DNA from 3 places in the Streptomyces sp. URMC 126 genome. Region 2 is predicted to be linked to each of the others. Evidence: riboswitches for the same ligand, from Rfam matches in the RefSeq annotation. Region 2 holds a riboswitch; each other region holds the start of a gene.
The links. Region 2 has a riboswitch for cyclic di-AMP ahead of ACSNOK_RS28605 (C40 family peptidase). Riboswitches for the same ligand answer to the same signal wherever they lie in the genome.
Positions count from the first base shown of each region.

Region 1: another riboswitch for cyclic di-AMP. It lies ahead of ACSNOK_RS08755 (transglycosylase family protein); the one in region 2 lies ahead of ACSNOK_RS28605 (C40 family peptidase).
Region 3: another riboswitch for cyclic di-AMP. It lies ahead of ACSNOK_RS11920 (M23 family metallopeptidase); the one in region 2 lies ahead of ACSNOK_RS28605 (C40 family peptidase).

Region 1 covers NZ_JBPQTX010000048.1:783-7,939, reverse strand. Annotated here, with positions in the region: gene ACSNOK_RS08775 (Ppx/GppA phosphatase family protein) at 1-915, opposite strand, end outside; gene ACSNOK_RS08770 (DUF501 domain-containing protein) at 928-1,479, opposite strand; gene ACSNOK_RS08765 (FtsB family cell division protein) at 1,547-2,014, opposite strand; gene eno (phosphopyruvate hydratase) at 2,154-3,437, opposite strand; gene ACSNOK_RS08755 (transglycosylase family protein) at 3,880-4,617, opposite strand; cyclic di-AMP (ydaO/yuaA leader) riboswitch at 4,622-4,801, opposite strand; gene ACSNOK_RS08750 (transglycosylase family protein) at 5,062-6,240, opposite strand; gene ACSNOK_RS08745 (cytochrome P450 family protein) at 6,392-7,157, opposite strand, start outside.
Region 2 covers NZ_JBPQTX010000343.1:160-6,723, reverse strand. Annotated here, with positions in the region: partial or broken gene ACSNOK_RS28630 (SDR family NAD(P)-dependent oxidoreductase) at 1-427, shown strand, start outside; gene ACSNOK_RS28625 (sugar phosphate nucleotidyltransferase) at 522-1,235, shown strand; gene ACSNOK_RS28620 (NAD-dependent epimerase/dehydratase family protein) at 1,245-2,150, shown strand; gene ACSNOK_RS28615 (spherulation-specific family 4 protein) at 2,147-2,815, shown strand; gene ACSNOK_RS28610 (endo alpha-1,4 polygalactosaminidase) at 2,899-3,921, shown strand; cyclic di-AMP (ydaO/yuaA leader) riboswitch at 4,102-4,252, shown strand; gene ACSNOK_RS28605 (C40 family peptidase) at 4,260-4,733, shown strand; gene ACSNOK_RS28600 (DUF1330 domain-containing protein) at 4,897-5,241, opposite strand; gene ACSNOK_RS28595 (hypothetical protein) at 5,389-5,838, shown strand; gene ACSNOK_RS28590 (GNAT family N-acetyltransferase) at 5,823-6,368, shown strand; partial or broken gene ACSNOK_RS28585 (YchJ family protein) at 6,350-6,564, opposite strand, start outside.
Region 3 covers NZ_JBPQTX010000073.1:18,411-25,597, reverse strand. Annotated here, with positions in the region: gene ACSNOK_RS11925 (GntR family transcriptional regulator) at 27-758, opposite strand; gene ACSNOK_RS11920 (M23 family metallopeptidase) at 1,089-1,898, opposite strand; cyclic di-AMP (ydaO/yuaA leader) riboswitch at 1,912-2,068, opposite strand; gene ACSNOK_RS11915 (M16 family metallopeptidase) at 2,293-3,660, opposite strand; gene ACSNOK_RS11910 (M16 family metallopeptidase) at 3,705-5,102, opposite strand; gene ACSNOK_RS11905 (DNA gyrase/topoisomerase IV subunit A) at 5,348-7,187, shown strand, end outside.

The sequences.
Region 1 (7,157 bases), on a different contig from region 2:
GATGTCGTGCTCGCTCACCACGACGTCCTCCGCCCCGATCCGCTCCATCAGACACTGGAGCACCAGAGCGCCCGCCGCGATCACGTCGACGCGCCCCGGGTGCAGCACCGGGATCGCCGCCCGCTCCTCGTGGGTGGAGGTGAGGAGGCGGGAGGTGACCTCGCGGACGCGGGCCAGGGGGATGCGCGCGTGGTGGATGGCCGTCGAGTCGTACTCGGGGAGGCCGAGGGCGATGGCCGCCACCGTGGTCACCGAACCGGCCAGGCCGACGAGCGTCCGGGCCTCGCGCAGCGGGACCGTCTCCTCGGCGAGGTCGAGGGCGGCCTCGATGTCGGCCCGTATGGCGGTGATCCGCTCCGCCGACGGCGGGTCCACCACCTCTCCGTCCGCGACGAGGTGACGTTCCGTCATCCGGACGCAGCCGACGTCCACGCTGCGCGCGGCCCGCACCCGGTCGTCGCCGACGACGAACTCCGTCGAGCCGCCGCCGATGTCCACCACCAGGAAGGGACGGTCGAGGTCCGTGCGGCCGGCGAGCTCCTTGGTGGCGCCGGTGAAGGAGAACTCCGCCTCCAGATCGCCCGTGATCACCTCGGGCTCGACGCCCAGGATGTCCACGACGCCGGCCACGAACTCCGCGCGGTTCTTCACGTCCCGGGACGCGGAGGTGGCGACGAACCGTACGCGCTCCGCGCCGTGCGCCCGGATCACCTCGGCGTACTCCCGGCACGCGGCGAACGTCCGCTCCAGCGCCTCCGGCGCGAACCGCCCGGTGCGGTCCACGCCCTGGCCGAGCCGGACGATCGTCATCCGCCGGTCGAGCTCCTTGAACCCGCCGGTGGCGGGGTCGAGGTCGGCGACGAGCAGACGGATCGAGTTCGTACCGCAGTCGATCGCGGCAACACGGCGGGTCATGCGGAGTTCTCCCTATTCCTCGTCGGAGCTGTCGGACGGCGACTGCGCGCCGCACGGCGTCACGCACGGCCCCTTGCGCCACCACTCCGGCAGCATCGCGATCGTCTCGTCGCCCAGCGGGTTGACGCCGGGACCGGCCGCCAGCGAGTGCCCCACCAGCACGTGCAGGCACTTGACCCGGTCCGGCATGCCGCCCGCGCTCGGGAAGCCCTCCAGCACCTCGATCGCGTCCCGCCGGCGGATGTAGTCCTCGTGCGCGGCGCGGTACGCGGCGGCCAGCTCCGGGTCGCTCTGCAGCCGGGCGCTCATCTCCTTCATCACGCCCTCGGCCTCCAGCGTGCCGATGGCGGAGGCCGCCCGCGGGCACGTCAGGTAGTACAGCGTCGGGAACGGCGTGCCGTCCTCCAGCCGCGGCGCGGTCTCGACGACGTCCGGGTTGCCGCAGGGGCAGCGGTGGGCGATCGCCCGCAGGCCGCGCGGGGGGCGGCCGAGCTGCTCCTTGAACGCGGCGATGTCCGCGTCGGTGGGCTCGGTGGGCTCGGTCTGGGGAGGAGGGGTTTCCATGTGCTCGCTCGTGTCGGAGGGTCGGAGGGTCGGAGGGGTTTCGAAGAGAGTGCGGCGGCGCCGCGCGTCAGCGACGGGCGTCCGAGGTGTCCACGCCGTCCCAGAGGTTGACGTACCACGGCCGGTCGGCGGCGCCCTGGTCGCGGCGGTGCCGGGCGTTGCCACTGCCGTCCACGACCGTGTAACCGGTCTCGCCGGGCCGTACGTAGTGCAGGTGCTCGCGCGCCAGCCGTTCCACGTACGCGGGGTCCTCCAGCCGCGCCTTCTCCTCGCGCAACCGCTTCACCTGCTCCTTGGCCTGCTCGGAGCGGTGCCGCTGGTCGTCGATGTCCGAACGCTGGGTGACCCACTGCCGCATCGGGTAGGCCAGGGCGACGATCAGCGAGCAGACGACGAGCGCCAGCAGCGCCGCCCGGCCGGTGAGCCGGCTGCGCCGCGGCGGACGGGTGCGCCGGGCCCGGGCGTCGGGGCCCTGGACGAGGACCGTGCCGATCGCCTTGAGCCTGGTCGCGGTGGAGAACCGTTCCGCCGCCACATCGCCTCCCCGCTGCCGGCTTCACCGAAGCCGGAACGCATGCCAAAACCGTCCCCGGCCACGGTACGGGACCGTGGCCGGGGACGGGGTGAGGCGTGAGGCTTTGTCAGCCTCGCACGCGCACTGCCGGAGGCGCGGCTCAGCCCTGGCGGAAGCGCGGGAACGCGCTGCGGCCGGCGTACACCGCGGCGTCGTCGAGGATCTCCTCGATGCGCAGCAGCTGGTTGTACTTGGCGACGCGCTCGGAGCGGGCCGGGGCGCCGGTCTTGATCTGGCCGCAGTTGGTGGCGACGGCCAGGTCGGCGATGGTGACGTCCTCGGTCTCGCCGGAGCGGTGGGACATCATGCACTTGAAGCCGTTGCGCTGGGCCAGCTCGACGGCGTCCAGCGTCTCGGTCAGCGAACCGATCTGGTTGACCTTGACCAGCAGGGCGTTGGCGGCGCCCTCCTCGATGCCGCGGGCGAGGCGCTCCGGGTTGGTGACGAACAGGTCGTCACCGACGAGCTGGACCTGGTCGCCGAGGCGCTCGGTGATGGTCTTCCAGCCGTCCCAGTCGTCCTCGAACAGCGGGTCCTCGATGGAGACCAGCGGGTACGCCTCGACGAGCTCGGCGTAGTAGTCGGTCATCTCGGCGGCGGTGCGGGTCTGGCCCTCGAAGGTGTAGACGCCGTCCTTGTAGAACTCGGACGCGGCGACGTCGAGCGCGAGCGCGATGTCCTGGCCGGGGGTGTAGCCGGCCTGCTTGATGGCCTCCAGGATCAGGTCCAGGGCCTCGCGGTTGGAGCCGAGGTTCGGGGCGAAGCCGCCCTCGTCGCCCAGGCCGGTGGACAGGCCCTTGGCCTTCAGCACGGCCTTGAGGGTGTGGTAGACCTCGGTGCCCCAGCGCAGCGCCTCGGAGAAGGACTCGGCGCCGATCGGCGCGATCATGAACTCCTGGATGTCCACGTTGGAGTCGGCGTGCGAGCCGCCGTTCAGGATGTTCATCATCGGAACGGGCAGCAGGTGCGCGTTCGGGCCGCCGAGGTAGCGGAAGAGGGGGAGGTCCGAGGCCTCGGAGGCGGCGTGCGCGACGGCGAGGGAGACGCCCAGGATGGCGTTGGCGCCCAGGGAGCCCTTGTTGTCGGTGGCGTCCAGGTCGAACATGGCCTGGTCGATCAGGCGCTGCTCGGTGGCGTCGTAGCCGACGAGCTCCGGGCCGATCTGCTCGATGACGGCCAGGACGGCCTTCTCGACGCCCTTGCCCAGGTAGCGGTTCTTGTCCCCGTCACGGAGCTCGATGGCCTCGAAGGCACCGGTCGAGGCGCCGGACGGCACGGCGGCGCGGCCGGTGGAGCCGTCGTCGAGGCCGACCTCGACCTCGACCGTGGGGTTGCCTCGCGAGTCGAGGATCTCGCGAGCTACGACGACGTCGATGGACGGCACGAGGGTCTCCTTCGTGTGTGTCTGGGTACTCCAGCGTTCTGCAGCACGAGCCTAACGGGCGCCGGAGGGTCCACCCGCCCCCGGAGCGCCACCCCGCCGGAAAAATGGCACAAACGCCGAGATCAAGGGACGAATGGGCGGGCTGTTCGCTCAACGGGGAACCGGAGCGGGAACTCGCCGGGCGAGAGACCGGGTGAGAGAGGGGACGTACGGAAACGGCGGAGCCCCGCTCCGATGCGGCCCGGGGGGGTCGGTCGCATGGGAGCGGGGCGGTTCCGCTGCGGCTCGGAACGACGTTCCGGGCCGGTGGTACGTGTGCGGCGGTACGGGTCGGGGGGTACGGACGCTGCGGTACGAACGGGCCGTACGCCCCTCGCACCACCGCGCACCGCGCGCCCGGCGCACTTGCCCTTGCGCAGGGCGCGCGGCTCAGGAACGGACCTCAGCTGAGGTGCAGCTTCTGGCCGGGGAAGATGAGGTCGGCGCTCTCCACGACGTCCTTGTTGCGGTCGTAGAGCTTCTCCCAGCCGCCCTTGACCTTCTTGGCCTCGGCGATCTTGGCGAGGGTGTCGCCTTCCTTCACCTCGTACTCGCCGTCGCCGATCTTGACGGTCTTCGGCGCGGCGTGCTTCGGCGCGGCCGGCTTGGCGGCCGGGGCCGGGGCCTCCTCGGCGTGCCGCTGTGGGGCGGCGTGCTTCGGCGCGGCCTTGCGCTCGCTGCGGTCGGCGTGGCTCTGGCCGGTCGAACGCTGGCCCGAGGTCGACTTGGAGACGACCTTGCCGGAGCCGGAGCCGTCGACCTGCGGGGCGCCGCCACCGCGGGTCAGACCGCCCTCGGAGGCGCAGCCCCAGGCGCCGGGGCCCTGGGCGGCGAGCAGCTTCTCGGCGACCAGGATCTGCTGGCCCTTGGTGGCGAGGTCGGCGCGCGGCGCGTACTTGGTGCCGCCCATGGCGGCCCACGAGGACTGCGAGAACTGCAGACCGCCGTAGTAGCCGTTGCCGGTGTTGATCGACCAGTTGCCGCCGGACTCGCACTGGGCCACGCGGTCCCAGGTCTGCACGGAGGCGGCGTGGGCGGACGTGGCCATCATCAGCGGGGCGGCGACTGCGGCGCCGGTGACACCCGCGAGCGTGGCGATGCGGACGGCCTTGTTCGGACGACGGTGCTTGCCCTTGGACATGACTCGGTTTCCTCACCGGCGCCTACGAGGTGAGCTGTCGGGTTCGGGCGTGAGTTGCCCGGCCCGGTGGCTCGCGCTCACCAGGCTTCACCCCAAGCCGTCCCGGTACGTCGGTCGTTGACCGATGAACCGTTCCGGCGACCTACCGTGGTTCCCCCGCTCCTGCCTACGGCGCTTGCGCGACGACTCCCCCGGCCGCCGGCAGGATTCGGCGTGACGACCGTGGTGCTCGCGATGGCGAGCGATGACGACGTTAAGCACAGACGGCCGATGGGTTCAAACCCTCCTTTTCGGCCACCGTCTGCTCCCCCCACCCCGGGGAACTCACTGTTTCCGCAGGTGAGGATGGTTTCTCGGGATTCTGACGAGCCGTCTCCCCGCCGATGTCAACGAGACCCATGTCTCACTTTCATCCGGAACGGACATTCGACGCGAACTCCCCCGCTACTTCTTCAGTTCGAGCTGCTGACCCGGGTGAATCAGGTCGGGATCGCCCCCGACGACCTTTTTGTTGTCCTGGTACACGCGATGCCAGCCGCCCTCGACGCGGTGCTGCTGAGCGATCTCTGACAGGTTGTCACCGGGGCGCACGGTGTAGTCGTGAGCGGCGGAGGCATCGGCGCGCCCGCGCTCGGTGCCACGCGACGCGCGCTCGGCGCCGGAACCGGTCGATTCCGCGCGGTGCTTGCCCGCTCCCGCGCCGTCCGCGCCGGCGCGCTGCCGCTCACCGATGGTGCCGGAGGCGGACGTTCCGGAGTGCGAACCGCCGGCCGTTCCGGCGTCCGTTCCCGACTCGGCGCCGGTACCGGATCGCGAGTCGGCCGTGGAGCCGGCCTTCGAGCCGGTGTTCGCGTCGCCCTTCGCGTCCGTGGACGACGTGTCGGACGAGGTGCCCGCCGCGTCGCCGTCCGGCTTGCGGTGCTTGCCGCCGGAGGACTTGTCCTGCTGCCCACCCGGCTTCCCGGAGGCGTCGGTGCCGCCGTGCTCGCCCGCCTTCCCGTCCTTGTCGGCCGACCGGTCGGAGGAGGCGTCCTTCCCGGTGGAGGTGCCCGACCCCTTCTCGGAGGACTTGCCGGAGGACGTGTCGGAGGACGCGTCGGAGGACGTGTCGGACGTCTTGCCGGACGAGGTGTCCCGCGTCCGCCCGGAGTCGGACGTTCCGGAGGACCCGGACCCGGAGGCCGGCGCGTGCGACGGGCCCTCGACGGCCTCGTGCGGCATGCCCGGGTTGACCTCGGGCGCCCGACCGTCCTTGGTCAGGTCGGACTTCACCGCGCAGGCGGGCCATGCGTACGGGCCGCGCGCCTCCAGAATGCGCTGTGCGACGGCGATCTGCTGGGCGCGGCTGGCCTGGTCGGGGCGCGGCGCGAACTCCGTACCCCCGTACTGCTTCCACATCTCGGGCGTGAGCTGCAGTCCGCCGTAGAACCCGTTGCCCGTGTCCGCGCTCCACAGGCCGCCGCTCTCGCACTGGGCGACGCGGTCCCAGGTGGGCGCGTCGGCGGCGTCGGCCGTGGTGGCGCCGAGCAGGGGCATGGCGATTCCGGCGCCCGTCACGCCCGCGGCGACGACCACGGCGGGCAGTTGACGGGGACGACGATGTCGGCCTTTCCCGGAGAGCATGCGATCACCTCTCGTATGGCTGCCGACCGGCTGCTGACCGCTGCCGATCGTGTGGCTGCTGAATATGACGGCAGAAGATAGCCACGCCCCTCAGGAGCCACAACCCACCGTGATCGACGCCGGACGACGGTCAAGCCGAGTTGACGTATAGTCATGTGCCCGTCTGCCCGGGCTCCGGCGAGAAGGCCACGGGCAGGGTCCGCAGGCCCCGCATGATGAGCCCGCCGCGCCATCTCAGATCGTCCGGATCGGCGGAAAGCCGCAGGTCGGGGAGGCGCCGCAGCAGCGTCGCGAGCGCCGTCCGGCCCTCCAGCCGCGCCAGCGGCGCACCGAGGCAGTAGTGGATGCCGTGCCCGTACCCGAGGTGCTGATTGTCACTGCGGGCGAGGTCGAGGGTGTCGGGGTCGGCGAACCGTTCCGGGTCGCGGTCGGCCGCCGCGAGGACGACGAGCACGGGGTCGCCCTCGGCGATGCGCTGCCCGCCGATCGTCAGGTCCCGGGTGGCGAACCGCCAGGTGGCCAGCTCCACCGGACCGTCGTACCGCAGCAGCTCCTCCACCCCGGTCTCCAGCAGGCTCTCGTCCCCGGCGGCCAGCGCGCGCTGCAGGCGCTCGCGCTCCCCGGGGTTGCGCAGCAGCGCGTAGGTGCCGTTGCCGATGAGGTTGACGGTGGTCTCGAAACCGGCGAAGAGCAGGATGAAGGCCATGGCGGCGGCCTCGTTCTCGGTGAGGTGCTCACCGTGGTCGCTCGCCCTGATCAACCCGGAGATCAGGTCGTCGCCCAGGTCCTCGCGCTTGCGGTGGATCAGCTCGGCGAGGTACGTCCGCATCCGCTTCACGGAACGGGCCACTCCGCCGCGTGGGCCGCCGCCGTGCCGGATCATCATCCCGGCCCAGTCCCGGAAGTCGTCCTGGTCC
Region 2 (6,564 bases):
CCCCACGGTCATCGGGCAGGTCGCGGCGGGGGAGCGGACCATCACCCTGGGCGACCTGCGCCCCACCCGGGACTTCAGCTACGTCAAGGACACCGTGGCCGCCTTCCGCGCCGTCGGCACCGCGCCCGCCGAGCGCGTCGTCGGCCGCACCTTCAACTCCGGTACCGGACAGGAGATCTCCGTCGGCGACCTGGTCGGCCTGATCGGCAAGATCATGGGCACCGACCTCGACGTCCGCGAGGACACCACCCGGATCCGGCCCGCCGCCTCCGAGGTGATGCGCCTCGTCTGCGACGCCTCCCGGCTGCGCGCCGCCACCGGCTGGGCGCCCGCGCACAGCCTGGAGGACGGCCTCGCCGCCACCGTGGAGTTCTTCCGCGACCCGGCCAACCTGGCCCGCTACAAGACCGGCATCTACAACGTGTGACCGCACCCCCTGCGACCGCTTCCCCCGGTCCACGCCCCGCACCACCGATCCGTCCTTGTACGCCAGTCACCTCACCCGAGAGGAAACGGCACCCATGCACGCAGTGATCCTCGCCGGAGGCAAAGGCATCCGGCTGCGCCCCTACACCACCGCCCTGCCCAAGCCGCTCGTGCCCATCGGCGACCAGCACGCGATCCTGGAGATCGTGATGCGGCAGCTGGCCGGTGCCGGCTTCCACAGCTGCACCCTGGCCATCGGCCACCTCGGGCACATCATCCGCGCCTACGTCGGCGACGGCTCCCAGTGGGGCCTGCGCGTCGACTACACGACGGAGGAGAGTCCGCTGGGCACCATGGGCCCGCTGCTCACCATGCAGGACCGGCTGCCCGAGCACTTCCTGGTGATGAACGGCGACGTCCTCACCGACCTCGACTTCGCCGACGTCCTGCGCGCTCACCGCGCCTCCGGGGCGCCGCTCACCATCGCCACGTACGCCCGCAAGGTCAGCATCGACTTCGGCGTGCTGACCACCGAGGCCGGCCGGGTCACCGGTTTCACCGAGAAGCCCAGCATGGACTACCGCGTCTCGATGGGCGTCTACGGCGTCTCCCGCGACGCCCTGGCCCGCTACACACCCGGCCTGCCGCTCGGCTTCGACGAGCTGGTCCTGGACCTGCTCGCCGCCGGGACGCCGCCGAACGCCTACGAGTTCGAAGGCTACTGGCTGGACATCGGGCGCCCCGACGACTACGACCGGGCCAACGCGGAGTTCTCCCACCGCCGCGACCTGCTGATCAAAGGAGCGTGAACGACCCGCATGCGGATCCTCGTCCTGGGCGCGACCGGCTTCCTCGGCCGGCACGCCGCCGAGCAGCTGCGCGCCCTCCCCGGCGCGCGGGTGCTCGACGGCGGCCGGTCGCCGGGCTCCGCCCTCCCGTGCGACCTGGCCGGCGCCGACGCCGCCGACCTGGCCGTCGCCCTGCGCGGGGCGGCCCCCGACGCCGTCGTCAACTGCGCGGGAGCCACCGGCGGCAGCGCCACCGTCCTCACCGCCACCAACGCGCGCGGCCCGGCCGTGCTCTGCGAGGCGCTGCGGCAGGCCGCCCCCAGCGCCCGGCTGGTGCACCTCGGGTCGTCGGCCGAGTACGGGGCGGGAGGCGGCGCCCGCTCGCTCACCGAGTCCGCCCCGGCCGCCCCGCTCGGCCTCTACGGGGCCACCAAGCTCGCGGGCACCCTCGCCGTCACCGGCTCCGGGCTCGACGCGCTCGTCCTGCGGGTGTTCAACCCGCTGGGCCCCGGCTCCCCGCCCGGGTCACTGCCGGGCCGGCTGGCGGAGGGGATCCGCGAGGCCGGGCCGGACGGCGTCGTCCGCACCGGCGACCTCTCCGCGCACCGCGACTTCGTCGACGCCCGCGACGTCGCCCGGGCCGTCGTGCTCGCCGTCACCGCTTCCGAGCCGGTGACCGGCGTGCTCAACATCGGCAGCGGCACGGCGCGCACGGCCCGCGAGGTCGCCGAGGGGCTGGCGCGGGCCGCCGGTTTCCGGGGGCGGTTCGCCGAGGACGGCGCCGGGTCGCCGCGCTCGGCGGCGCTGGCCTGGCAGCAGGCCGACGTCACGGCCGCCGAACGGACCCTCGGCTGGCGTCCCGAGCACCCGTTCGACACCACCCTCGCCGACCTCTGGGCCGCCGCCCGGACCCCGTCGGCGGGAGTGTCCCGGTGACAGCGCCGCCCGGCGGCCGACGGCTGCTGGTGCCGCTGTACGTCCACCCGGCGGTGGACCCCGGGGCGTGGGCGGCCCTGCTGCGGGCCGCCCCCGCGCTGCGCGGGGTCGTGCTCAACGCGGCCGACGGCCCGGGGCGGCGGCCCGACCCGGCGTTCCGCGACGCGGCCGGCCGGCTCCGGGACGCGGGGGTCCCGGTGCTGGGGTACGTGGACACCGGCTACGGGCGGCGGTCCCTCCGCGCGGTGCTGACGGACGTCCGCCGGCACCGCGGCTGGTACGGCGTCGACGGGGTGTTCCTCGACCAGGCGCCGACGGCACCCGCGTTCCTGCCCCGCTACCGCCGACTCGCGGCGCTGGCACGGGTGTCGGGGGCCCGTACGGTCGTGTTCAACCACGGGACGCACCCGGACCCCGGGTACGCCCGGATCGCCGACCTGCTCGTGACCTTCGAGGGACCCTGGGAGGCGTACCGCACGGCCGCCGTCCCCGCCTGGACGAAATCCCATCTCCCCTCCCGCTTCTGCCACTTGGTCTACGGTGTGCCGCAGGAGCGGGCCGACCACGTGTCCCGCACGGCCGGTTCGCGCGGTGCCGGAGTGCACTGCGCGGTACCGGGAAGGGGAGAGAATCCATGGCAGACCGCACCACCGCCGGACGCCTGAAAGCCGGCCCTCCGCGGGGCGAGTACCCGAAACCGGCCGGCAGCCGGCGCGGAGGGACCCGCCGGGCCCTCGGCGCCGGGGCCTTGACGGCCGCGGCCCTCCTCGTCGCCGTCGGCTGCTCGGCCTCGGGGGACCGGGAAGGCGCGGACCGGGCCGACGGGCCGGACGACGACGGGACGCCGAGTGCCTCGGCCGAGCACCGGCCCGGCGGCGAGGCGGGCGCCGGCCGTGCCGGGGGCCCGGGCGGGCCGGACCGGACGCCGGGGAAGCCCCGCCGGGGCGGGGGCTCCACGCCGTCCTCCGGCGGGCCGTCCGCCGCGCCGTCGACGCCGGAGGCCGGCTCGTCGTCCGGTCCGTCGTCCGATCCTTCGTCCGGCTCTCCGTCCGGTTCTTCCGCCGGCCGGGCGCGCTGGCAGCCGCGCCCCGGTACCCGCTGGCAGTGGCAGCTCGACGGGAAGGTCGACACCTCGGTGGACGTCCCCGTCTACGACATCGACGGTTTCGAGAACGACGCGGCGACCGTGGAACGGCTGCACGCCGACGGCCGCAAGGTCGTCTGCTACGTCAACGTGGGCGCGTACGAGGACTGGCGGCCGGACGCGAAGAAGTTCCCGGAGTCCGTGCTGGGCGAGGACAACGACGGCTGGAAGGGCGAGAAGTGGCTCGACATCCGGCGGCTCGACGTCCTCGGGCCCATCATGGCGGAACGTTTCGACATGTGCCGGAAGAAGGGGTTCGACGCCGTCGAGCCGGACCTGACCGAGGGGTTCAGAAACGAGACCGGCTTCCCCCTCACCGCCGCCCACCAATTGGCGTTCAACCGGATGGTCGCCCGGCTCGCCCATGAGCGCGGCATGGCCGTCGGACTGAAGAACGACCTCGACCAGATCCCGGAGCTCGTCGGCGACTTCGACTTCGCCGTGAACGAACAGTGCGCCGAATTCGGCGAATGCGACAAACTGTCGCCGTTCGTGCGGCGCGGCAAGGCGGTGTTCCACGTCGAATACAAGCTGGAACCGGGGGAGTTCTGCGGCCGGGCCAAGAATCTGGGGCTCAGTTCGATGCAGAAGAGACTCGGTCTCAGTTCCTGGCGTCGCCCCTGCTGAGAGGGGGTGGTACCGCCGGAATCAAACCCTCCGGCGAGCGTGAAGAACCTCACAGAACGCCGTTTCGACACCGGATTTCGCCGGTGGATGGTGCAGGATCATGCACCGAACGACCAAGAACCCGTCACAGAGGCGGGCGACCCGGGCGGACGCCGAGTCCTGCCGCCGCTCCGGGTGCGGACCGGATACACGCGGATCGGCAGGAGCGGGAGACCCAGGCAAGACGGACCACGATGGCGGTGGTTCTAGGGGTGAAGCCACATGGTGGCCGGGCAACTTTGTCAGCCCGAACCCGACAGGTCATCTTTCGCAGGCGGATGACGAAGGGCTTACTCGGCATGTCTGCGCTGCCTCGAATACCCGCGCTCATCTCCCGGGCCGGAACCGCATCGGCCCTCACCGCCGCCACCGTCGCGGCGTCCGTCCTGCTCCCCGGCATGGCCGGCGACGCCCAGGCGGCCACCCCCGGCTCCAAGGCCGTCAAGGTCGCGGCGTCCAAGAAGGGCTCCCCGTACCAGTGGGGTGCCACCGGGCCCAACCGCTTCGACTGCTCGGGCCTGACGCTCTACTCGTTCAAGAAGGCCGGCAAGAAGCTGCCCCGCGTGGCCGCCGACCAGTACAACGCCACGCGGCACATCTCGCGCGGCTCCCGCTCCGTCGGCGACCTGGTGTTCTTCCACTCCGGCAGCAACGTCTACCACGTGGGCATCTACGCGGGTGGCGGCAAGATCTGGCACGCTCCCGGCACCGGCAAGAAGGTCCGCCTGGAGAAGATCTGGACCAACAGCGTCTGGTACGGCCGCGTCCGCTGACGCCTTGGCGTCGCGACGCCGTGACGCCGTGACGCTGTGAAGACGCACCACCGGGGCCGACGCTCGATCGGCGGCGCCGGCCCCCGCTTCCGCATGACCCCTCACCAGGGCTCCGGCGGCCTCACCCCCGCGTCGAGGCCGCCCCACCCCGCCATGGCGGCTCTCACTCCGCCATGGCGGCCCGTATCGCCGAGGCCTTCTCGGCGGGGTGGTACCCGGACGGCACTCCCTCGGCCAGCAGGACGGTACCGAGGACGTGCGGCGTCCGGAGCGGGATCAGCTCCCGGTACGCGGGCGAGTCGTACCACTCCCGGGCCCGCGCCAGGTCCGGGAACTCGATGAGCACCAGGTCCCCCTCCCACGTCCCCTCACGGACGTCCAGCTCCCCGCCGTGCACCACGAACCGGCCCCCGAAGGGGTCGAGGGTGTCCTGGATCCGCTCGACGTACTCGACGACGTCCTGATGCGGGACGCTGCTGTGGAAGTGACCGAGGGCGTAAGCGGGCATCGTCGTCTCCTGACCTGGTGGCTCGGCGGCTCGTCGTGAACCCCACTCTGTCGCGCCGCGCGCGGCGGGGCCATTACCCGAAAGGTCATGGCCGGGAGCCTCGGGGACTCCCCGCCCCACCGCCAACAACCGCCCGGCTGCCCGCGTATGAGGGCGTCGAGAGACGGTGCGCCGCCGACGCGGGTCGTCGCTACCAGGTGCGCCCGCGAACTGGCCGTCTTCCGGGACAACTCCGCCCGCGAACCGCTCGACGACGCCTTCCACTTCCTCTTCCGTGTCCACGGCCTGGTGAACGCCGTGGTGGGCGACGAACCGCACAGCGCGCCGGAGGCGATGGAGACGGCCATCACACAACTCGGGTACCAGGGCCACCCGTTGAAGAAGTCCGACAAGCACGCGGCGGAATGGCAACGGCAGCGCCAACGACAGGAAGCCGATGTCGTGCCCGCGGAGTCGGGCATGGAAGGCCCTGGCGAGCGCCTCCCTCGGCACCCTCCCTCTGCGCGAAGCGCTGACCAGCACCGGGGGAGCAGGGGAAAACCCGATGTCGCCCCGCTTCGGCGGGTGATAGGCATCCGCCCATGGACGATCTCGTGACAGCCCGCCTCATCCTCCACTCCCTCACCGTCCCCGAGGCCGAGAACATTGCCGCCGAGCGCCCCGAGCGGCTCCCGCACTGGGTGCCCGGTTACCCGGAGGAGGACGACGTCAGGGCCTCCCTCCGGTTCCTCGAGGCGGTGGCGGAGTACGGGCCCGGGCGGCATCCGGGGGCGTACGAGATACGGAGCCGGGAGGACGGGCGGGTGGTCGGAGGGCTGGACTTCCACGGGCCTGCCGACGAGGACGGGGCCGTCGTCGTCGGCTACGGACTGCTGCCCGCCGAGCGCGGCAAGGGGTACGCCTCCGAGGCGCTGCGCGCCGCGCTCGCGGCGGCGCGGGCGCGGGGGATCCGCCGGGTGAAGGGCGATGCCGACCACGACAACGTCCCCTCCCACCGCGTCATGACGGCCGCCGGGATGCGGAAAGTGGGAGAGGACGAGAAGGTGACGTACTACGAGACCGCGTGGGAGGGCGACGCGGTCGCCGGCGCCGGGGAGCCGGGGGCGCGTCAGGCGGCGTCCACGTAGACCCAGGCACCGTCCTCACGGACGAAACGGCTCAGTTCGTGCTGCGCGTCCTCGTGACCGCGCACCACGCAGTGGGCGCGGAACTCCACCGTTCCCTCCTGGTGGAAGGCCGTGCCGGCCTCGGTGCCGAGGATCTCCAGGCCCGTCCAGCGCACTCGCGGGTCGAGGTCGAGCGACGCGGGCCGGGTGGTCGAGT
Region 3 (7,187 bases), on a different contig from region 2:
CGGGGCGGCCGAATACCGGACGGCCGTCACATTCCGGCGCCCGCCGTCGTACGCACGGCGCGTTTCCGGACGGCCGCCCGGGGCGCCGGAGCGGCCGGCGCCGCACGCCGGAACCGGAATGTCCCGGGCGCCCGCCCGGCGCGTCCGGCGGCGATGTCCCGGGCGCGTTCCGCGTCCCTCCTGACCACCGCGTCGACGAGCGCGGCGTGCGTCTCCCAGGTCTCCACCGGCCGCGCGGGCGGCTCCGGCGCGTACATCCAGGCGATCTTGCGCCGCACCTGGGTGAGCAGCGCGGCGAGGCTCGGACTGCCGGACGCCTGGGCGAGCGTCTCGTCGAACCAGTCGCCCAGCGGGCACAGCTCGCCCGGCTGCCCGCCCCGGGCACGCTCCCGGCCCAGCCGGACCAGCCCGCGCAACACCTTCACATGGGCCTCGGTGCGCCGCTGCGCGGCCCGGGCGGCCCCCAGCGGCTCCAGCAGCGCCCGTACCTCCAGCAGGTCGGCCGCCTCCTGCTCGGTCGGCTCGGCGACGCAGGCGCCCGCGTGCCGGCGCGTGGTCACGAAGCCCTCGGAGGCCAGTGTGCGCAGCGCCTCCCGCACCGGGACCCGCGAGACGCCGTAGCGGCGGGCGAGGAGTTCCTCGATGAGCCGGGTGCCGGGCGGGAAGGTGCCGGAGACGATGTCGTCGCGGACGGCCGCGCACACCGCCTGCGCGGAAACACGGCGGTTCTCGGAAACCGCGTCACTCACGCCGTTCACCAACGTCCCCGCATCGGACGAACCTCCGGATCGACCCCGTCGCCACTCGCCTGGCCCCGCCCGTCCCCGCTCGACCCGGCGGAAGACGACGGTCCGCACGCGCTTGACGCCTCTTCAGGGACCCGGTCGACTCTATGGCAATTCCCCGCGTTTTCCGATGGCCGTCCGAGTGCGAGGGAAGTGATTTGGCCAAGCGGAAGGAGAACGGAGAGAGCCGGAATACCGGCCCGTTTCCCCTTCGCGGCCGTGGGCGTCCGGTCCGGACGGCCGAGAGCCCCGCCCGGACGCGTGGTCCTGCGGGGCTCTGCGGAGGAAAGGCGAAGGCCGGGATCAGATGTCGACGCCGTGCGAGCGCAGGTAGGCGACCGGGTCGATGTCCGAGCCGTAGGTGGGCGCGGTGCGGGCCTCGAAGTGCAGGTGCGGGCCGGTCACGTTGCCGGTGGAGCCGGAGAGGCCGATCTGCTGCCCGGGGGTGACGGTCTGGCCGACGCTGACGCCGATCGACGACAGGTGGCCGTACTGGGTGTAGGTGCCGTCGTTGTGCTTGATGACGACGTTGTTGCCGTACGCGCCGCCGAAGCCGGCCTCGACGACGGTGCCGGCGCCCACGGCCTGCACGCTGGTGCCCTCACCGGCGTGGAAGTCGACGCCGGTGTGGCTGCCGGAGGACCACAGGCCGCTGGAGGCGTGGTACTGGGTGGAGACGAAGGAGCCGGCGATCGGCATCACGAAGGTGTTGAGGCGCTTGCGCTCCGCCTCGCGGGCCGCCCGCTCCTTCTCGGCGCGCTCGGCCTCGGCCTTCCGCTTGGCCTCGTCGGCGCGCTTCTTGACCAGGGCCGCCTGCTCCTTGGCCGCGGCCTCGGCCTTCTGGGTGGCGGTGTCCTGCTCGGCGACGCCGCGCTGCATCTGCGCCTGCTCGTCGATGCTGTCGGCCACATGGTCGGAGAGGACGACGGCCTGGGTGAGGCCGGTGTCCTGCGGGCGGGGCGCCTCGTCGGGAGAGGAGGCGGCGAAGGCCGGAGCGGCGACACCGGCGACGACGCCCGCGGCGCTCAGGGTGGCTATGCCGGCGACGTTGGCACCGACACGCACGGCACGGCTCGGACGACGGTGCTTCCCGGTGGCACGGGTGAACGCCATGGTTGCGGCTGTTCCTTTCCTTCCCTCTCGCCTACCGGGTTAGCTGACGGGTTCGGAGCAGGAAGGTCTCCTACGGCTCCCTCCGGAGAGGGACCCGATTCACCCCAGGGAACATGTGGTTCCCCGGCTCCCCTGGCTCGCGCCGTACGGGGACTCGGCGATGGCTGCCCGGGGCCGCGGTTGCGGCTCCGATCCGACGGACTGCCGCCCTGAAGCTAATCGCCGTCAGATTCGAACGGCAAACGGAACCCCGTTTTCGTGACGCACGCCACACGGAAACGGTGCAACCGCTCCTATAAATCGGGCATAACGGAGGCGCGTGACCCCCGAAGGACCCACGCGCCTCTCCGCCCCCGCGCGTGCGCCGGGGCGCACGCGGAGGATTGAGCTTCCGTCAGGCGGAAACGACCGTCACCTCGCCGATGCCGAGCGCCCGGACGGGCTCGGCGATCTCCGCGGCGTCCCCGACGAGCACGGTGACCAGGCGGTCGGCCGGGAAGGCGTTGACGACGGCCGCGGTGGCCTCCACCGTCCCGGTCTCCGCGAGGCGTTCGTACATCCGGGCCTGGAAATCGTCCTGGAGGTACTGCTCGACCTGGTCGGCCAGCGTGCCCGCGACGGCCGCCGCCGTCTCGTACTTGAGCGGCGCGACACCCACCAGGTTCTGCACGGCGACGTCGCGCTCGGCGTCCGTCAGCCCCTCGGCCGCGAGGGTGCGCAGCACCGTCCACAGGTCCGCCAGCGCCGGGCCCGTGTTGGGGGTGTCGACGGAGCCGCTGATGGCGAGCATCGCCACGCCGGTGCCGTCGGGGGCGGACCGCAGCACCTGGCCGAACGCGCGGACGCCGTAGGTGTAGCCCTTCTCCTCGCGCAGCACGCGGTCCAAGCGGGAGGTGAGCGTGCCGCCCAGGCAGTACGTGCCGAGCACCTGGGCGGGCCAGACCCGGTCGTGCCGGTCGGCGCCGACGCGGCCGATGAGCAGCTGCGTCTGGACGGCGCCGGGGCGGTCCACGATGACGACGCGGCCGGTGTCGTCGGCGGAGACGGGCGGGACGGGCCGGGGCTCGGCCGGGGAGCCCGTCCAGGCGCCGAGGGTGTCCGCCAGGGCCTGGTCCAGGTCGACCCCGGTGAGGTCGCCCACGATCACGGCGGTGGCGGTGGCCGGACGGACGTGGGCCTCGTAGAAGGCGCGCACGGAGGCGGCGTCGATGCGCTCGACGGTCTCCTCGGTGCCCTGCCGGGGCCGGGACATCCGCGAGTCGGCCGGGAACAGCTCGGCGGAGAGCGCCATGGCCGCCCGGCGGGCCGGGTTGGCGAGCTCGTGCGGGATCTCGTCCAGGCGGTTGCGGACCAGGCGCTCGACCTCGTTGTCGGGGAAGGCCGGGGCGCGCAGGGCGTCGGCGAGCAGCCCCAGGGCCTTGGTCAGCCGGGAGGCCGGGACCTCCAGGGAGAGCCGGACGCCGGGGTGGTCGGCGTGGGCGTCCAAGGTCGCGCCGCACCGCTCCAGTTCGGCCGTGAAGTCCTCGGCGCTGAGCTTGTCCGTGCCCTCGGAGAAGGCGCGGGCCATGATCGTGGCCACGCCCTCCAGGCCGGCCGGCTCGGCCTCCAGCGGCGCGGCGAGGCTGACCTCGACGGCGACGACCTGCTGGCCGGGGCGGTGGCAGCGCAGCACGGTCAGGCCGTTGGGCAGCCGGTCACGGTCGGGGGCGGGGAAGTTCCACGGGGTGGCCGTGCCCGGCCGGGGCCGCGGGTGGAACTGCATGGTGGGCTCGGCGGTGCCGGTGGCGCCCACGACTGCGGCTTCGCTCACTGGGCCGTCTCCTGTTCCTGTGCGATGACGTCGGCGGCGTCGGCTTCCCGCGCGGGGGCGTCCTCGGTCCCGTCCGCGCCCGCGGCCTGCGGCCCGGTCGGTTCGTAGACGAGCACCGCGCGGTTGTCGGGGCGCAGCCGCGCCTTGGCGACGGCCTGCACCTCCTCCGGAGTGATGTCCAGGACGCGCCGGACCGCGGTGAGGGCGAGCTGCGGGTCGCCGAAGAGGACGGCGAACCGGCAGAGTTCGTCGGCCCGTCCGCTGACCGTGGCCAGCCGGTCCAGCCACTCGCGCTCCAGCTGGGCCTGGGCGCGCTCCATCTCCTGGGCGGTGGGCCCCTCCAGGGCGAAGCGGGCCAGCTCCTCGTCGACGGCCGTCTCGATGTCGGGGACCTCGACGCCGGCGGACGCCTTGACGTCCAGCCAGCCCAGCGAGGGGGCGCCCGCCAGGCGCAGCATGCCGAAGCCCGCCGCGACGGCGGTGCGGTCGTGGCGGACGAGGCGGTTGTGCAGCCGCGAGGACTCGCCGCCGCCGAGGACGGTCAGCGCCAGGTCGGCGGCGTCCGCCTCACGGGTGCCGTCGTGCGGCAGGCGGTAGGCGGCCATCAGGGCGCGCGAGGGCACCTCCTCGCGGACCACCTGGCGCAGCTGCTCGCCGATGACCTCGGGCAGGGCGCCGTCGCGCGGCGGCTGCTTGCGGTCGTGGGCGGGGATGGACCCGAAGTACTTCTCGATCCAGGCGAGCGTCTGTTCGGGGTCGATGTCGCCGACCACGGCGAGGACGGCGTTGCCGGGCGCGTAGTACGTGCGGAAGAACTCCCGCGCGTCCTCCAGGGAGGTGGCGTCCAGGTCGGCCATCGAGCCGATGGGCGTGTGGTGGTAGGGGTGGCCCTCCGGGTAGACCATCGCCGTCAGCCGCTCGAACGCCGTGCCGTAGGGCACATTGTCGTACCGCTGGCGGCGCTCGTTCTTGACGACGTCGCGCTGGTTCTCCATGGACTCGTCGTCGAGCGCGGTGAGCAGCGAGCCCATCCGGTCGGCTTCCAGCCACAGCGCCAGCTCCAGCTGGTGGGCGGGCATGGTCTCGAAGTAGTTGGTCCGCTCGAAGCTGGTGGTGCCGTTGAGCGAGCCGCCGGCGCCCTGCACCAGCTCGAAATGGCCGTTGCCCTTCACCTGCGCCGAACCCTGGAACATCAGGTGCTCGAAGAGGTGGGCGAGGCCGGTGCGGCCCTTGACCTCGTGGCGCGAGCCGACGTCGTACCAGAGGCAGACTGCCGCGACCGGGGTCAGATGGTCCTCCGAGAGCACCACCCGCAAGCCGTTGGCCAGGCGGTGCTCGGTCGCTGTCAGGCCGCCGGTGCCGGCCTGTTGCGCGGCCGTGTGACCCATGGGCATGTACGTCCCTTCGATCGCTCGATATCTCGCTGCATCCCGCGCCGCCGTTACCCGCCCGCGGCGCCCGCGACGACTCGCGTGATGAACACTGCTGTCACTGTATGCAAGCGCACCGACATCCGGCGAAGTTCCCGGGGCCGGTGCGCTCCTCGCGGACGGGTCGCGGTCGGCGTTGTCAGTGGGGAGGTCCACAATGGTCGGCGTCAGTCCGCCCCCGGCAATCGACCGAAGGAGCCGCAGCCGCGATGGCCCGCCGCAGCACGAAGACCCCGCCGCCGGAAGAGTTCGAGGAGCGCATCCTCGACATCGACGTCGTCGACGAGATGCAGGGCTCCTTCCTCGAGTACGCCTACTCCGTCATCTACTCCCGCGCCCTGCCCGACGCCCGCGACGGCCTCAAGCCGGTGCAGCGCCGCATCCTCTTCCAGATGAACGAGATGGGCCTGCGGCCGGAGCGCGGCTATGTGAAGTGCGCCCGTGTCGTCGGCGAGGTGATGGGCAAGCTGCACCCGCACGGTGACGCCTCCATCTACGACGCGCTGGTGCGCATGGCGCAGCCGTTCTCCATGCGGCTCCCGCTCGTCGACGGCCACGGGAACTTCGGCTCCCTGGGCAACGACGACCCGCCGGCCGCCATGCGGTACACCGAGGCCCGGATGGCGTCCGCCACCTCGCTGATGACGGAGTCGATCGACGAGGACACGGTCGACTTCGGGGCCAACTACGACGGCAGCGAGAAGGAGCCGGTCGCCCTCCCGGCCGCCTATCCGAACCTGCTGGTCAACGGCGCCACGGGGATCGCGGTCGGCATGGCGACGAACATGCCGCCGCACAACCTGGGCGAGGTGATCGCCGCCGCCCGGCACCTGATCCGGCACCCCAACGCCGACCTCGACACCCTGATGAAGTACGTCCCCGGCCCCGACCTGCCCACAGGCGGCCGGATCGTCGGCCTGAACGGCATCCGGGACGCGTACGAGACCGGGCGCGGCACCTTCAAGATCCGCGCCACCGTCTCCGTCGAGAACGTGACGGCCCGCCGCAAGGGCCTGGTGGTGACCGAGCTGCCGTTCGCGGTCGGCCCGGAGAAGGTCATCTCCAAGATCAAGGACCTGGTCGGCGCGAAGAAGCTCCAGGGCATCGCCGATGTGAAGGACCTCACCGACCGGGCGCACGGCCTGCGGCTGGTCATCGAGATCAAGAACGGCTTCAACCCCGAGGCCGTGCTGGAGCAGCTCTACAAGCTGACCCCGATGGAGGAGTCCTTCGGCATCAACAACGTCGCGCTGGTGGACGGCCAGCCGCTGACGCTGGGGCTCAAGGAGCTGCTGGAGGTCTACGTCGACCACCGCTTCGAGGTGGTCCGGCGGCGCAGCGAGTTCCGCCGCGGCAAGCGCCGTGACCGGCTTCACCTGGTCGAGGGTCTGCTGGTGGCGCTCGTTGACATCGACGAGGTCATCAGAATCATTCGATCGAGCGATAACGCCGCGGCGGCGAAGGCGTCACTCGTCGAGCGCTTCTCCCTCTCCGAGGTGCAGACGCAGTACATCCTCGACACCCCGCTGCGCCGGCTGACGAAGTTCGACCGGATCGAGCTGGAGGACGAGCGCACCAAGCTGACCTCGGAGATCGAGGCCCTGACGAAGATCCTCGAATCGGACGCCGAGCTGCGCAAGCTGGTCTCCTCGGAACTGGCCGACGTGGCCAAGAAGTTCGGCACCGACCGTCGTACGGTCCTGCTCCAGTCGGCGGGCGCCCCGGCGTCGGCCGTGCCGCTCCAGGTCGCCGACGACCCCTGCCGGGTGCTGCTCTCCTCGACCGGTCTGCTGGCCCGTACCGCCACCGGCGAGCCGTTCACGCCCGGCACGGGCGAGGCCAAGCGGGTCAAGCACGACGTGATCGTCTCGGCGGTCCCCGCCACGGCGCTGGGCGAGGTCGGCGCGGTGACCTCGGCCGGACGGCTGCTGCGGCTGCGGGTGATCGATCTGCCCCAGCTGCCGGAGACGGCCGCGGCGCCCAACCTCGCCGGCGGCGCGCCGATCGCGGAGTTCCTGTCGTTGGCGGACGGCGAGCGGGTGGTCTGCC